4 regions of the Pseudoalteromonas sp. SR43-5 genome follow, and region 4 is predicted to be linked to each of the others. Evidence: predicted binding sites of a transcription regulator. Region 4 holds the regulator's gene; each other region holds the start of a gene.
The links. Region 4 encodes ArgR, which controls arginine synthesis, uptake and breakdown. Its sites were predicted from a motif close to ANTGAATANNTATTCANT; they were not measured.
Positions count from the first base shown of each region.

Region 1: argC (N-acetyl-gamma-glutamyl-phosphate reductase) is a predicted target of ArgR. The motif match lies at 1,269-1,286, and genes of this name have one in related genera.
Region 2: H5090_RS13125 (aspartate aminotransferase family protein) is a predicted target of ArgR. The motif match lies at 1,965-1,982, and genes of this name have one in related genera.
Region 3: H5090_RS07670 (OadG family protein) is a predicted target of ArgR. The motif match lies at 2,188-2,205, and genes of this name have one in related genera.

Region 1 covers NZ_JACJEA010000016.1:15,263-19,589, reverse strand. Annotated here, with positions in the region: gene H5090_RS10970 (hypothetical protein) at 1-10, shown strand, start outside; gene argE (acetylornithine deacetylase) at 64-1,212, opposite strand; gene argC (N-acetyl-gamma-glutamyl-phosphate reductase) at 1,437-2,447, shown strand; gene argB (acetylglutamate kinase) at 2,448-3,215, shown strand; gene H5090_RS10950 (ornithine carbamoyltransferase) at 3,223-4,155, shown strand; gene H5090_RS10945 (argininosuccinate synthase) at 4,152-4,327, shown strand, end outside.
Region 2 covers NZ_JACJEA010000020.1:59,896-64,222, forward strand. Annotated here, with positions in the region: gene H5090_RS13115 (aminodeoxychorismate/anthranilate synthase component II) at 53-634, shown strand; gene H5090_RS13120 (HDOD domain-containing protein) at 678-1,838, shown strand; gene H5090_RS13125 (aspartate aminotransferase family protein) at 2,218-3,423, shown strand; gene astA (arginine N-succinyltransferase) at 3,509-4,327, shown strand, end outside.
Region 3 covers NZ_JACJEA010000010.1:36,287-40,613, reverse strand. Annotated here, with positions in the region: gene H5090_RS07695 (aspartate kinase) at 1-372, shown strand, start outside; gene csrA (carbon storage regulator CsrA) at 464-655, shown strand; gene H5090_RS07685 (YcxB family protein) at 706-1,173, opposite strand; gene H5090_RS07680 (hypothetical protein) at 1,307-1,498, opposite strand; gene H5090_RS07675 (DUF1328 domain-containing protein) at 1,557-1,730, opposite strand; gene H5090_RS07670 (OadG family protein) at 2,250-2,495, shown strand; gene oadA (sodium-extruding oxaloacetate decarboxylase subunit alpha) at 2,507-4,288, shown strand; gene H5090_RS07660 (sodium ion-translocating decarboxylase subunit beta) at 4,302-4,327, shown strand, end outside.
Region 4 covers NZ_JACJEA010000013.1:70,460-74,786, reverse strand. Annotated here, with positions in the region: gene H5090_RS09655 (ABC transporter ATP-binding protein) at 1-524, shown strand, start outside; gene H5090_RS09650 (Dyp-type peroxidase) at 573-1,472, shown strand; gene argR (transcriptional regulator ArgR) at 1,480-1,947, opposite strand; gene mdh (malate dehydrogenase) at 2,173-3,105, shown strand; gene ispB (octaprenyl diphosphate synthase) at 3,191-4,162, opposite strand.

The DNA of each region.
Region 1 (4,327 bases), on a different contig from region 4:
AGGTGATTAGGCCTTAGTTCTGTATTAATAAAGGCGCCAATTGGCGCCTTTATTGTAATCTTATTAGCTAAAGCAATTTGCTTTTATAAGATCAGTGATTATTTGTTGTGATGGTTTTATTTTTTCCATCGCTAAAAATTCATCAGGCTGGTGTGCTTGGTTAATTGAGCCTGGGCCCATTACAATCGTTTCACAACCGAGTTGCTGGATAAACGGCGCTTCAGTGCAGTAATTTACTGCGACCGCTTTTTGCCCCGCTATTTTTTCAGCCATTTTTACTAAAGCACTGTCGGTGCTCCCACTAAATGCCGGTATTGGTTCATGTAAATCAATAACGCTCACCGCATTTGGGTATTGCTGATTTATCTCTTTCGTTGCATCGAGTACTAATGCTTGTAGTTCTTGTACACTTAAACCTGGTAATGGGCGCATATCTATATGCATTTCACAGCAACCACAAATTCTATTCGCGTTATCGCCGCCATGAATATTACCTAAGTTTAATGTTGGATAAGGGATTTCGAAGTGGTTTATTGAATACTTATGCTTTAATTGTTCTTTTAAGATCATCAATTTTGTAATCACTTTATGCATTACTTCAATGGCGTTAAGACCACGTTCGGGATCGGAGCTATGCCCAGAGCGACCAACCACTCTTATTGCTGTACTCATATGGCCTTTGTGCATAAATACTGGCGTCATATCAGTAGGTTCGCCTATTATACAACGCGCAGGTTTTAAATTCGGGTGCTTACATATTTGTTGTGCACCAGCCATCGTTGTTTCTTCGTCGGCGGTGGCAAGGATTAAAATAGGCTGAGTTTGCTGCTTTTCATCAAGTTCACTAATCGCTTGTAATACAAAAGCAAAAAAGCCTTTCATATCAATACTTCCTAGCCCATACAATTTGTTATCGAGTTCGGTAAGTTTAAATGGATTATGATTCCAACGACTGTCATCAAAAGGCACTGTGTCGGTATGACCAGCTAGCATTAATCCGCCATCACCTTCTCCGCGTTTTGCTAATAAATTATAGCGCCCTTTACCTCCTTCTAATTCTATAATTTCACACGTAAAACCGATTGTTTCGCACCAACTGGCTAGGAGTTCAATTACGTTTTTATTGCTCATACACAGGTTGTCTTCAATAGCACTAATAGAAGGGGCTGCAATCAATTGTTGGTACATGGAAATAAACGAAGGCAAAGGCATAAAAAAATCCAAAATTATTATTCAATTTAATTGCATAACAATATAAAAGTATTTATGATGAATATCAATTCACTTTTTAAGCATAAATATATTAAAAGTAACGCCATGAAAATAATGCGACGATAATCAAAATTCATTAATAAAAAAGACTTAATTAGCGTCTAAGCTAGTTTAAGCGAACATTATAGATAAGTAGTAATTAATTTTAAGATAACGAGTAACAAATGAATGTAGTGATTATTGGCGCAAGCGGATACAGCGGCGCAGAGTTAGCAAGTTTAGTTGCTAAGCATCCAAACTTAACTTTAACAGGCTGTTATGTATCTGAGGGTAGCTTAGATAAAAATAAATTGCTAAGTGATTTATACCCAGAGCACCTTGGCTTACTAGACTGCCCTTTACTTCCTCTTAGCGTATCAGCTTTTGATGACATTCAAAGTGATGCTGATTACGTATGCTTATGTACCGATCACAAAGTAAGTGTTGATCTAGCGCCGCAATTTTTAGCTATGGGTAAAAAGGTATTTGATTTATCTGGTGGCTACCGTTTAGCAAGCAATGACGACTACGTTACTTACTATGGTTTTGAGCATCAACATCCAGAGCTTTTAAATGAAGCGGCTTACGGTCTAGCTGAGTGGAACCATGATGCTATCGCTAATGCAAAGCTAATTGCTGTTGCAGGCTGTTACCCAACAGCAGCGCTTAATGCGCTAAAACCGCTTAAGCAAGCAGGCTTATTGAGCAGCGAAAGTATTATTATTAATGCGGTTTCGGGCGTTACAGGCGCAGGGCGTAAAGCCAGTGTAGGAACGCATTTTTGTGAAGTGTCGCTTGCACCTTATGGTTTGTTTAACCATCGCCACGGCCCTGAAATTGAACAACACCTTGGCCACAAAGTGTTGTTTACACCGCATCTAGGTAATTTTCCGCGCGGTATTTTAGAAACTATTTATGTACAGCTTAAGCCAGGCGTTACCAAGGAAAACGTTGCATCGGCTTATCAAGTACTTTCGAGCGAGCCATTAATTCGTTTATTAGGCGATAAAGTACCTTCAATTAAAGGTGTAGCTAAGCAGCCATTTGTTGATATTGGCTGGCAGCAACAAGGAACGCAGTTAATTGTGATGTCTGCTATTGATAACTTATTAAAAGGCGCTGCTGGACAAGCTTTGCAGTGTATTAATATTTCTATGAATTTAGATCATACCACTGGTTTAAGAGGAGCGTTTTAAATGAGTAAAAAAACGTGGGTAATTAAGCTAGGTGGTGCAGTACTTAATACAGAAAATGCAGCAAAAGCGTTGTTTGATGTATTAAATGAGCAAACAAATGATGAATTTGTCATTGTACATGGCGGTGGCGCTTTAGTTGATACATGGTTAAAACAAGCGGGTTTTGCCAGTGCTAAACACCAAGGATTACGTATTAGCCCAGCAGAGCAAATGCCTTATATAGTGGGTGCGCTTGCAGGTTGCGCTAATAAACAATTAATGACTCAAGCTATTAGTGCTGGGCACAAGCCTGTCGGCTTAAGTCTTTTTGAGGCAGGTGTTACTGCCACTCAAAAGCTAAAAGCGCTTTGCTTAGTGGGTAAATGTAAAAGCAACGACGATTCTATTGTTAATGATTTACTTAAAATCGGTCGCCTACCCATTGTTAGCTCTATAGGCTTTGATGAGCAAGGGCTTTGGTACAATGTAAATGCAGATGAAGCAGCAGCGGCTATTGCTAGTAACTTAAATGCCGAGCTTATTTTTATGACGGATGTTGAAGCAGTGCTTGATGAAAATAAACAGCCGTTACATCAACTTGACACAAAACACATTGATACTTTAATTACAAATGGAGTAATTGTGGGCGGGATGGAGGTCAAAGTTAAGACCAGCCTTCACGCTGCCCAACATTTACGACGCGGTGTGTATATTTCCAGCTGGCAAAAGCCAGAAAATTTAACTGCTCTGCTACAAGGCGAGCATGTCGGAACTAAGATTACACCATAGGTTTATTATGTTTGAGAATTTTTTAACGGGTTTAGAGTTAGACCAAGAAGGCGCACTTAATTTATTAAAGTTAGCGCAAGATATAAAAGCAAAACCAGAAAAATACAGCAATGTATTAGCGGGAAAATCAATCGTAACATTGTTTGAAAAACAAAGTTTACGTACTCGCTTATCGTTTGATATAGGTATTAACCGCCTTGGTGGCCATGCAGTTTATTTAGATCAGCAAAATGGCGCTATGGGTGCACGTGAATCAATTAAAGATTTCGCACTTAATATTTCTACTTGGGCCGATGGTATTGTTGCGCGCGTAAATCAGCACAGCACATTAACTACATTAGGTGAATACGCATCAGTACCGGTAGTAAATAGTTTGTGTGATTTATACCACCCATGCCAAGCGCTTGCTGATTTTTTAACGCTTCAAGAAGTTCACGGCGATGTGAGCGAGCTTAAAGTGGCTTACTTAGGTGAGGGCAACAATGTAACTCATTCATTAATGCTTTTAGCGGCAACGCTTGGCACTGATTTTGTTGCTGTAACGCCAAAAGGCAGCTCGCCTGATTCGCAAATCCTTAAAAAGGCAGAGCAAATAGCGGCAATGAATGGCGCATCAGTGATGGTAAGTGACCGTGTTGAAGCGGCTGTTGGTGCAAACGTTGTATATGCAGATACATGGGTATCAATGGGTGATACAACACCGCTTGAGCAAGTTAAAGAAAAATATATGCCTTATCAATTAAATCAGGCATTGCTAGATCAAACCGGTGCAACTACGGTATTACATTGCCAACCGGCACACCGTGAATTTGAAATTACCTCTGAGGTAATGGATGGTCCAGCATCGAAAATTATTCAACAAGCAGAGAATCGCATGCACGCGCAAAATGCTTTGCTAGTTACATTACTAAATCCAAATTTTGTTAAGGAACACCTATGAGTTCAATTAAAAAAGTCGTTTTAGCCTATTCAGGTGGTCTTGATACATCGGCTATCGTGCCATGGTTAAAAGAAAACTACGGTTGTGAAGTTGTTGCGTTTGTAGCGGATGTAGGTCAAGGCGCAGAAGAACTTGAAGGCGTAGAAGCTAAAGCAATCGCTTCAGGTGCTTC
Region 2 (4,327 bases), on a different contig from region 4:
TAGTACCACTTGTGTAAAGTAGTGGTCAATAATTTATAAGGTCTGTTGTGTAATGCTGTTGATGATCGACAACTACGATTCGTTTACTTACAACTTAGTGCAATATTTTCAGCGTTTAGATCAAGACGTTTTAGTGAAACGTAATGATGAGCTAAGCATTGCACAAATAAAACAGTTAAACCCGCAGCACATCGTGTTATCGCCAGGGCCATGCACCCCTAACGAAGCGGGTATTTCACTAAATGTTGTTGAGCAACTAAAAGGGCAATATCCTATTTTAGGGATTTGCTTGGGGCATCAAACTATCGCACAAGCTTTAGGTGGAGATGTAATACGTGCTAAAAAAGTAATGCACGGTAAAACATCACCCATAGTTCATACTAATAAAGGGGTGTTTAAAGGCTTAGCTAATCCGTTAACGGTATGTCGTTATCATTCTTTAGTGGTTAAAGCGCAAACTCTGCCTAAAGAGCTTGAAGTAACCGCATGGACTCAAACTGAGCAAGGCGAGTTTGACGAAATTATGGGGTTGTTACACAATGAACTTGCTATCGAAGGTGTGCAGTTTCATCCCGAAGCTATTTTAACTGCTCAAGGCTTAGAACTGCTTGATAACTTTTTAACTCGCTTCTAATGTTATAATACACATAGCATTTTATACTTTATTAATGGATGTCATGACTGAACTTGTAGCCCAGCAGCGTACTGCCAAAATACTAAGCCAACGAGCTCATGACTTATTGCTTGGGCACAGCTTTGCGCATCAGCAAATTGGTTTCATTCATACATTAGATATAGATTACGGCGAACCCATGAAGCAGCGTACCTTGCTGCAGGTTGAAGTGGCCGCACAGAATAAACGCCAGCAAAGCAGTACTGCACATCATAAGTACCGCGCTCAAGCCAGTGAGCAACTGCACAAAACAATTGAAACAGCTATATATAAGCAGCTCGAAGATATAGATGGCGTAATTCATAGCACCATAGGTATTGAAGATGGTATTGCCAATATACTCGATATATTAGCGGTAAAGTCAGCGTCGGTAGGGCGTTTAGAGCCATTGGTTAATGATATAAGCTGGTTGGGTAGGGAGTTAGTAACGCTCGTTAATTTACCTTACTATCGTAATCAACGTAGTAAAAACACGTCTGTAAAAGTAGATAAACCATCGCTTGCCCTTCGTTATATTGGCCTTGATAACTTACAGCTAGTTATTCCTACATTTGCTGCCCGCCATTGGATGCCACATAGCACCGAACCATTTTCGTTATTAAAGCGTCGTTTACGTGACAGTGCCATGGCAAACGCCATTGCTGCGCAAAAAATTGCACAAATTAATAATGTAAATGACGTACATGCATTTACTCTTGGTATGCTTTTAGATGTAGGGCGAATTGCATTAGTGCGCTTGTACTTAAAAACGTTTGAGCAAATATGGCAACGTAAAGTACAGCTAGCCCGAAATGAAAACCAAAAAGATTTACACACCGCATTATTAGAGCTTCAGCCCGACCCGCTATTTTTAACTACTCTACTTAGCAATAAATCGATAGAAGTAAGCGCTAAGGTAATAGACAAAATGGCTTTTAAATATTTACCGTTCAAAGGGGTAATGCAGCAGCTAGTAAATGGGGTAGATAAGGGCGATACATTACTGCCATTAACAGAAGTAATGCTAAAGGCACGGTGCTATTCTCAATATCTTAATTTAAAAGAACATCAACTTATTGAACCTGATGAAGCTCTGAGCTGGTTTTCGCACTTTAAGTTCACTAAAACGGAACTAAAAACCCTCCAATCGAGTAATTTTACCAATTTAGCTATTCAAATTGACTAAAAATCTGAATTTTTTGTTAATTTTTTTGCGACTAACCATTCATTCTCACCTTATTGTTATATTACATATTTGCCGATTAAAGCGTGTGCGCCTCTGTACTCATGCGGTTAGTTGCCTAAAAATAAGCATAAATAGCTATGCAAATAGTTATTCACTATCTATGAAATAATATCTTTAGCCCTTTATTTTCAAGGGATACATGAAAGTTTTTAACGAGACAGATATAAGTAATTCTGAAATAATGTGCGTCTGAAAATTGAACCACAAAGCAATTTTGCGCAATTATCAGGTTACTGATCTTGCCTATAAAGTTGGTTACAAATATTAACCAAACACCTATTTTGATGTTTTGTGTTGCTCACAATTAAGAGGAAATAAAATGACAGTCAATCGCGAATTATTTGATCACGTAATGGTTCCTAACTACGCACCTTCAAGCGTAATTCCTGTTCGAGGCGAAGGCTCTCGCGTATGGGATCAACAAGGTCGAGAGTTTATCGACTTTGCTGGTGGTATTGCAGTTAACTGTCTTGGCCATTGCCACCCTGCATTAGTAGGCGCATTAAAAGAGCAAGGCGAAAAAATCTGGCATCTATCTAACGTAATGACCAATGAGCCGGCACTTCGCCTAGCAAAAAAAATGGTTGATGCGACATTTGCTGAAAAAGTTTACTTTGCCAACTCTGGCGCAGAAGCAAACGAAGCCGCGCTTAAATTAGCGCGTCGTTTTGCACTTGATAAGTTTGGCGCAGAAAAATCACAAATCATCGCGTTCAACAAAGGTTTCCACGGTCGTACATTCTTTACCGTAACTGTTGGCGGCCAAGCTGCATATTCAGATGGTTTTGGTCCTAAGCCTGGCGACATTGTACATTGTGATTACAATGACCTTGCTGCATTTGAAGCACTTATCAGCGATAAAACATGTGCCGTAATGATGGAACCTCTACAAGGTGAAGGCGGTATTGTTTCACCAACTGATGAGTTTGCTCAAGGCGTTCGCGATTTATGTACTAAACATAACGCACTGCTTATTTTTGATGAAGTTCAAACAGGTGTTGGTCGTACTGGCGATTTATATGCATACCAAGGCTTAAACGTAGTACCTGATATTTTAACTTCGGCTAAAGCACTTGGCGGCGGTTTTCCTATTGGCGCTATGATCACAACAACTGAAATTGCACAGCACCTTAAAGTAGGCACACATGGTTCTACTTATGGCGGTAACCCGCTTGCCTGTGCTGTTGCAGAAGCGGCATTTGATACAGTAAATACCCCAGACGTACTGGCTGGCGTAAAAGAAAAAGCCGCATTATTTAATGAACTACTTAGCGCGGTTAACGAAAAATACAACGTATTTAGCGAAATCCGTGGCCAAGGTTTATTAATTGGTGCAGTAGTGAACGAGCAATACAAAGGTCGTGCAAAAGAGTTTTTAGTGGCAGGTACTGAGCAAGGCCTTATGTCACTAGTTGCCGGTGCAGACGTAGTACGTTTCACTCCATCTTTAGTAATTCCTGAAGCGGACATTCGCGAAGGTATGGCACGCTTTGAAAAAGCAGTAGCAAGCGTAGTAAACGCATAAGCGACTTAAGCCAACCAATTAAGGGCAAGCACCGCTTGCCCTGCAATTCCTATTTACCGTTATTTATAAGGGAGCAAGCGGACTCATGATGATCCTTCGCCCAATCCAGCAAAATGATTACTCAGCATTACTGAAAATTGCCCACGAATCTGGGCATGGTTTTACGTCTTTGCCATTAAACGAAGAACTATTGCAAAAGAAAATAGACCATTCTGTAAGTTCATTTGCTAAGCAAACGTCACAACCCGGTGACGAAGGCTACCTGTTTGTTCTTGAAGATAGCGAAACCGGTGATGTTGTAGGTACGTCTGCAATTGAAGCTGCGGTAGGGCTTGATGATGCATTTTATCATTATCACTTAAGTAAAGTGATTCACTCTTCGCGCACATTAAACGTATACAAAGCGGTTGATATTTTAACGCTATGTAACGACTACACAGGCGCTACAGAGCTTTGCACATTGTTTTTAAAAGATGGCTATCGTAAAAATTGTAACGGTAAGCTACTTTCAAAAGCGCGCTTTATGTTTATAAAGCAGCATCAAGAGCGTTTTGCACAAACAGTGATTGCAGAAATGCGCGGTGTGTCTGACGAAAACGGCAGTAGCCCTTTTTGGCAGTGGCTTGAAGAGCACTTTTTCTCAATGGATTTTCCAACAGCCGACTACCTAACAGGTATTGGCCAAAAGGTTTTCATTGCTGAACTAATGCCTAAATACCCAATTTATGTAAATTTGCTAAGTAAAGATGCGCAAGCCGTAATAGGTAAAGTACACGACAACACACGCCCAGCAATCGAGTTATTAAAAAGCGAAGGCTTTACGTTTAATGGCTATGTAGACATTTTTGACGGCGGCCCAACGGTTGAAGCAAAAGTAGATAACATTGCGACGATTCGTAATGCA
Region 3 (4,327 bases), on a different contig from region 4:
TTTGCCGAAAATGGCATCGAAATAGATATGATTAATCAAGTTAATCATAACTTTGAAAAAATAGACTATGCTTTTACTGTGCACTCGAATGATTATCTGCAAGCACTTGAATTATTGAGTGAAGATCAAGCTCAGCTCAGTGCTCAAAATATAAGCGGATTGCAAGCGGTAGCTAAAGTTTCTGCTGTTGGCATGGGTATGAAATCACATTCTGGTGTCGCTAGTTTATTTTTTGATGCATTAGCGCAGGAAAATATTAATGTGGTTTTAGTCTCGACTTCAGAGATTAAAATTTCAGTTTTAATAGATGAAAAGTACTTAGAGTTGGCTGTTCGTGCATTACACAAGGCATTTTTAACAGAAAATGGATAGATTGCGAGTTTTTACTTACTTTTCAGTCTAATTTTCATTAGTATGTTTAAGCGGAATCTTATAATTTTTATTGGAACATGGGAGCAAGAGAATGCTAATACTAACTCGTAGAGTAGGTGAAACCCTAATGATTGGTGACGAAGTAACAGTTACTGTTCTAGGTGTTAAAGGAAATCAAGTTCGAATCGGTGTTAATGCACCAAAAGACGTATCAGTGCATCGTGAAGAGATTTACATGCGCATACAAGCTGAAAAGTCGAACCCTAATCCGGGCAATGCTTAATCAACACGTACACGTAGTTGAGTAATTAACTCAACTAGACTAAAAGCCACTCACTGAGTGGCTTTTTTGTTTATAAAAGCGAGTGTTTCAGGACTAAGTATTTGTTTTGATATGTACTGCATGCCGCTTTTGTTTTTAATAATAATACCTTGTTGGGTGTCTATTACTTCGCTTATATTTTGCCATTCTAATTGATAGCTTTTGTAATGATTAGCAGATTTAATACCTTCTTCATCAAAGGTAAGTGTTACCTCAGAGCCTGATGCTCTGCTGAGCATTTGTCTGGTTACCCACCATGGTCTGCGATAGTAAAAAGCGACGCACTCGAGTACCGCTAACATGATCATAAACGATCCTAAGTAATGATCGTTTAAAACATAAATGCCAAATAGACCAAGCGCAACTAACAACACAAGTAAAAAGTATTTAGGTTTTGCACGCTTACTATAAGGGAGTGACTCATCAAAACACTCGTAAAAGTAGGGTTTATCTAATGTGTAGGTGGTTGTGAATGCCATTTTGCCTTGCTTTAAATATCGTTTTTTTTATTTTAACAAGCTAACTGCTAAATGAGCAGCTTTATAGTCAGTGATTTTATTACTGGCACAAAAAAACGGCTCGAAAGCCGTTTTTTTAGCGGTACAAGAAGAATTAACAGTTAGTTTCTTCAGCGTTCACGCCTTCTTTAACATTTTCACATGCATCTTCAACAGAGTTTTGCACATCAGTTACTGCTTCGTCGATACGTTCGCCAGCATCTTCTGCATGGTTGTCTTCACAACCCATCATGAAAAAACCTGCAAATACTGCGATTAGTGCTGCTTTTAAAGTTGTAGAGTTCATAGTGTAATTCCTTGTAAGTATTAATTAAATTTTAGTGTTTGTTAGATGAATGCTTTATCTACCTGGGTGATTTACCACGTAGTGCACCTGAAACTAATGAAATCACTAAAAGTACTAAAAAGATAAAAAATATAATTTTTGCTATACCAGCTGCGGCACCTGCGATGCCACCAAAACCTAACACTGCAGCGATTAAAGCAATAACTAAAAATGTAATTGTCCAGCGTAACATTGTTTTCTCCTTGGTTATCAAATTTGCTCATAATAACTAATGCCAGTTATATGCCAAAATTTATTTGGCATAAATATCAATTAGTTATGTGTTTTTGCTGTTATTCTAGCTATTAGTTGGTTAGTAACTTTTACGCTTTGTTATGTAAGTTATTCACACTGTTGCAAATAACTGCTAAATGTTCACTAAATAAACTTATTTTGGTAAGACCAATTAACAATTGGTGTGTGGCTTTGCATTTTATATTAAGAATTAGTGTTTATTTTTACTTAGCTTGATAGTTAATTAACAACTTCCATATAACTATTAGCTATAGTCGTTATTTCTTGTATGTATTGTAGAGCGCGTGATTGCTGAGTTATGGCATGTAAATTAATTGAGTGTTATGTTATTTATTGTTTAATTGGTTTTACCAATTTACAAGATGTAGACAAAGCGATTAGTTTTGTTATTATCCAGTGAATAAATATTTAATTAAATCGATTTTTTATTTTCGATATGGGTTTCAAGGGGAGAAAAATGGATATAGGTGCTCTACTCACAACGGCTGGTAACTTAATGCTTACTGGCATGGTTGGGGTGTTTGTATTTCTGTCGATATTAATTGGTGCAGTAACGCTTATGTCTAATTTGGTGACGCGCTTTAGCGAACCTGACGTGGCGACACCAGTTAAATCACCATCTTTTAAATCTCAAGGTGTGCCTAATGAGCACATCGCTGCTATTAGTGCTGCCATTGCTCAGTACAAATCAAATAATAAATAAGGGGCACACACATGGCTAAATTAAAATTAACAGAATTGGTATTACGCGATGCTCACCAATCATTATTAGCAACGCGTATGCGCCTAGACGATATGCTACCGATTGCTAGCAAATTAGACGATGCGGGTTATTGGTCTATTGAATCGTGGGGCGGTGCTACATTTGACTCGTGTATTCGTTATCTAGGCGAAGATCCTTGGGAGCGTATTCGTGCACTTAAAAAAGCGATGCCTAATACTAAACAGCAAATGCTATTACGCGGTCAAAACTTATTAGGTTACCGCCATTACGCTGATGACGTAGTTGAAAAATTTGTAGAACGTGCACATAAAAATGGCGTTGACGTATTTCGTATATTTGATGCAATGAACGATGTTCGCAATCTAGAAACAGCTATTAAAGCGGCTGTAAAAGTAGGCGCTCACGCTCAAGGTACTATTTCGTACACAGTTAGCCCAGTTCATACACTTGATATGTGGCTAACTCTTGCAAAGCAGCTTGAAGATATGGGTTGTCACTCAATTTGTATTAAAGATATGGCGGGTTTATTAAAGCCGTACGATGCTGAAAAACTAATTAAAGCACTTAAAGAAACTGTATCTATTCCAATTGCTATGCAGTGCCACGCTACAACAGGTTTAAGTACTGCTACTTACCAAAAAGCAATTGATGCTGGTATTGATATGCTCGATACCGCTATTTCATCAATGAGTATGACTTATGGACATTCCGCAACTGAAACTATTGTATCGATAGTTGAAGGGACTGAGCGTGATACTGGACTTGATTTAAACCACCTAGAAGAAATTGCTGCTTACTTTAGAGATGTACGTAAAAAATATGCGGCATTTGAAGGTAGCTTAAAAGGGGTTGATGGGCGTATTTTACTAGCTCAAGTACCTGGTGGCATGCTTACAAACATGGAAAACCAACTTAAAGAGCAAGGCGCAGCCGATAAGCTTAATGAGGTTTTACTTGAGATCCCACGTGTACGTGAAGATCTTGGCTTTTTACCTTTAGTAACACCAACGTCGCAAATTGTTGGCACTCAAGCGGTACTTAATGTGCTAACGGGTGAGCGTTATAAAACCATTACTAAAGAAACTGCTGGCGTATTAAAAGGTGAATATGGCTTAACACCAGCACCAATGAATAAAGAGCTACAAGAGCGCGTGCTTGATGGCGCGGAAGTTATTACTTGTCGCCCTGCTGATAACATTGCACCTGAGCTTGCAACGCTTGAAGCTGAGTTATTAAAAGAAGCACAAGAGCAAGGTTTAACACTTGCTGATGATCAAATTGATGACGTATTAACTTATGCATTATTCCCACAAGTTGGTTTGAAGTTTATTAAAAACCGCAACAACCCAGATGCATTTGAGCCAGTACCTTCTGTTGAAGATAAAAGCAGTAAAGCACCTTCTAAATCAGTTTCAAATAATAACAAAGTGAAGGCTGAGCAATACAGCGTAAAAGTAGATGGTAAAGTTTATGACGTAGTCGTAGCGCAAGGTGGTGAACTTAAAGAAGTAACATTAAAAGACTCTGAGCACATTCCTCAATCTGCTTCGGTTGCATCAGGTGAAACACTTAACGCGCCTCTAGCCGGTAATATTTTTAAGATTAAAGTAAAAGCTGGGCAAGTTGTTAACGAAGGCGATGTAGTGATTATTATGGAAGCCATGAAAATGGAAACTGAAATACGCGCTACGCATACCGGAACAATTGCTGAAGTGTTAGTTAGTGAAGGCGATGCTGTAACTACCGGCGACGCTATGATTGCATTAGCTTAGGAGTAAATAGAGGATGGAAGGTATTTTAAACCTCTGGAA
Region 4 (4,327 bases):
CCGATATACGTCGAATTATTAAAGCAACTCAAGTATCTGCTGTATTTGTTACACATTCAAAAGAAGAGGCATTTGCCTTTTCAGATACACTGGCCATTATGCATCGCGGTAAAATTGAGCAACAAGGCACGCCTGAGCAGCTTTTTGCAGCTCCATGTTCAAAGGAGGTTGCAGAGTTTCTGGGTCAGGGCATATACTTAAGCGCAGAAGTGTTAACCGCAACTGAATATAAAACACCATTTGGTTTAGTCGAATCTTATGTTGAGAGTAAGCATAATGTAAGTGCAGGGCTTATATATGTGCGCCCTCATCAAATAGAATTAGTGGCAGATAACCAAAGTGACAAATTCAGCAAGCGAGCTACAATCATAAGTCGTCGCTTTATTGGTTCGGCGTATGTTTATTCGCTTGTTATTGATGAACAAGAAATTGAAGTTGCTGCACAATATGGCCAGTCATTTGAAAATAATGATCAGGTTATAATAAAAATAAAACCTCACACGGTGAATTTTTTCGAATCGTAATTAATTTGTTATTCGCTGTGTTTTTATCTGTAAAACTAAGGAATAACAATGGCGCAAGCGCAATCAGGGATTTGTGCTGAAGCAAACTTACACGGTTTGCACTTATTTTTTAATGTGTTTGATGGTCAAGACGAATCACTTCGCGCAAAGTTAAAACAAGTAAGCGCTATAGAAGAAGAGTTTAGCGATCAATTTTCAGAATCAATGCTCTCTTGTATGGTTGCTATTGGTGCGCAATACTGGCCGCATATCCTCCCTGAATACATTCCAAGCGAATTACAGAGCTTTCCCAATATAACCCATAGCGATCACCAAATGAGCGTACAACCGTGCGATTTATTTGTGCAAATTCGCTCTGACCGTGAAGATGTTAACCATTTATTTGCGCTGCAAATTTTAAAATTATTTGCCCCCGATGTAGAGCTGGTGGAGCAAATTCGGAATTTTCGCTTTTTAGATGGACGTGATTTTAACGGTTTTATTTATGGTGGCGACACCGCACATGGAAGAAAAAAGCGCGCTACGGCTTTAATCAGCAACCCTGGTAGCTTTGAAGATCAGGGGAGTTATATTCATGTTCAGCGTTATAAACATGATTTAACTATGTGGCAGCATTTATCATTGAGTGAGCAAGAGCAAATAATGGGACGTACGCGTCTTGATAACACGCTAATTACCCCAGCGATCGAAACCAGCCATGCTTCGCGAAGTGAGCTAAAAGACGAAGACGGACAACCGCTACTATTAAATCAAAGCATGCCTTATGGCGACGTGTATGAGCAGGGAATGTTATCAATTACATGCGCTTGTACGGGCACCGCATTTGAAAAAGTACTTAATAGTCGTTTAGGGGAAGGGGATTGCTACGACCACTGGCTTGATTTTACTCAAGCCGATATGGGCTCTGCTTTCTTTGCACCTTCAATAGGGTTTTTAAAACAAATTTAGTTTGCTATTAAACTGTATCAAATAAAATGCGAACACGTTCAAGTGTTACATCTATTTCAGATATTTTAGCAGGAGCGATAAAAATAGTGTCATCGCCGGCAATTGTTCCTAGTACGCCATCTGCTTTACCTAATGAATCTAATAAACGTGCAATAAGCTGAGCAGCACCTGGGCTGGTACGAATGATGATCATCATTTCGTTGTGCATAATGTCGATTACTAATTGGCGTAATGGGCTTTTAGCCGTAGGTACACCCATTTCAGCAGGTAAGCAGTAAACCATTTCTTGTTTGGCATTACGTGTGCGTACAGCGCCAAATTTACTTAACATGCGTGATACTTTACTTTGGCTTATATTGTCAAAACCTTGATCTTTTAACGCATCAACTATTTCGCCTTGAGAGCCAAAATTTTCTTCTTTTAATAGTGATTTAAATGCTTTTACCAGTGCTTCTTGTTTATCTTGTGGTTGCATAGTCTTTATTCGTTTTTGTTATTTATGCCGCAAATTCTACACAAAAATGAATAATTATGCAGCAGTTGTTTAGTTAACTTGCCAGTTTGATGCGTTAAATCACATAAGTTTACGACTATGGTCGAAAATATACTTGAAATAGACAGGATAAATTTGTTTTTAGTCGCTAATTTCATTATCTTAAGAGCCACAAATGTTTCCTACCTCAAATTACGGAGAATTCCAATGAAAGTTGCTGTATTAGGTGCTGCAGGCGGTATCGGCCAAGCGTTGTCTTTATTATTAAAAACAGGCTTACCAGCTGGCTCTGAATTATCACTTTATGATGTTGCACCAGTAGTACCAGGTGTTGCGGTTGACCTTTCTCACATCCCAACAGATGTTAAAGTTGCAGGCTTTGGCGCAGACGATTTAAATAAAGCGCTTGAAGGCTCTGACATCGTTCTTATCCCAGCGGGTATGCCGCGTAAACCAGGTATGGATCGTGCTGATTTATTCAATGTAAATGCTGGCATCATCAAAACGTTAGCAGAAGGCATTGTTGCCAGCTGTCCTAAAGCGTTAGTAGGTATTATTACTAACCCAGTAAATGGCACAGTTCCAATTGTTGCTGAAGTATTCAAAAAAGCAGGTACTTACGACGCTAAACGCGTATTCGGTATTACTACGCTTGACGTTATTCGTTCAGAAGCATTTGTTGCTGAACTTAAAGGCGTAGACGTAGCAACTGTAAAAGTACCAGTAATTGGTGGTCACTCAGGCACAACTATTCTGCCTCTACTTTCTCAAGTTGAAGGTGTTTCTTTCACTGATGAAGAAGTTGCTGCACTTACTCCACGTATCCAAAATGCGGGTACTGAAGTTGTAAATGCTAAAGCAGGCGGTGGTTCAGCTACGCTATCTATGGGTGCTGCTGCAGCTCGTTTTTGTATGTCTTTAGTTAAAGGCCTACAAGGTGAAGAAGTTGTAGATTACGCTTACGTTGCTGTTGAAAATGGCGATGCAGAGTACTTTGCACATCCAGTACGTTTAGGTAAAAACGGCGTAGAAGAAATTCTTTCTTACGGCGAACTAAGCGCATTTGAAACAAAAGCAAAAAATGACATGCTTGAAACTCTGAAAAAAGACATCAAAGAAGGTGTTGATTTCATGGCGTAATAGCCGCTTTAAGCAACAAAAAAGCCTGCATTTGCAGGCTTTTTTATTGCTCAGAACTAATGTCACACTGTGTAACTAGTTAAAACTAGTGGTCGCGGTCAACCGCAATACGGGCAAGGCTTATAAGTGCTTGCTTATAGTCAGACTCAGCTAAAAAGTCTAAACAGGCAATGGCTTTTTCGGCCTCAAGCTCTGCTTTTTGCATTGTAAACTCAAGCGCATTAGTTTGTTTTAGTGCAGTTAAAATTTCTTCTAAATGCTCCATACCATTACTGTGCTCTATTGCATCACGAATGAGCTGCGTTTGTTGCTCGCTACCATGTTGCATAGCATAAATAAGCGGAAGGGTTGGTTTGCCTTCAGCTAAATCATCGCCAATGTTTTTACCTAGCTGCTCAGCGTCTGCATTATAATCGAGTACGTCATCTACTAGTTGAAACGCAGTACCTAAATGCATACCGTATAGGTTTAGTGCATCAAGTGTCGCTTGGTCTTGCTCTGTGATAATGGCAGCAAGGCCTGTAGCTGCTTCAAATAATTTAGCCGTTTTAGAGTAAATAACCTGCATATAGCTGGCTTCAGTCGTATCTGGGTCATTGCAGTTCATTAACTGTAATACTTCACCTTCAGCAATAATGTTTGTTGCATCGGCAAGTACTTGCATAACCTGCATTTTTCCAAGGCCAACCATAAGCTGAAATGAGCGAGTGTAAATAAAGTCACCAACCAATACGCTAGCAGCATTACCAAACTCAGCATTTGCTGTAGGCGTGCCACGTCGTAAGTTTGATTCATCTACAACATCATCATGCAATAGCGTTGCTGTATGGATAAACTCAACAATTGTTGCAAGTGTTATGTGATCTTTACCCTGATAACCGAGCGCTTTGGCTGCTAAAATAGCCAGCATTGGACGAACGCGTTTGCCGCCACTGCTAACTATATATAAACCAAGCTGATTAACTAACGCCACATCTGAGCGCATTTGCGCATGTATAAGTTGATTGACGTCATTCATATCGCTTTCGATTAACGCCTGGATAGCTTTTATATCCATTGATCTCCGAGCCAATTTTTATGTGTGAACGGCGCAGATTGTACAACAAAAAATGCACTAGCTCGATATTTTGTGACGATTGATTGAAAAAACACTATTAAAGTACTTAATTTAGACTGAATTAGCCAAGATAGCTGATTAATTGATAACCAATACACAGTTGGT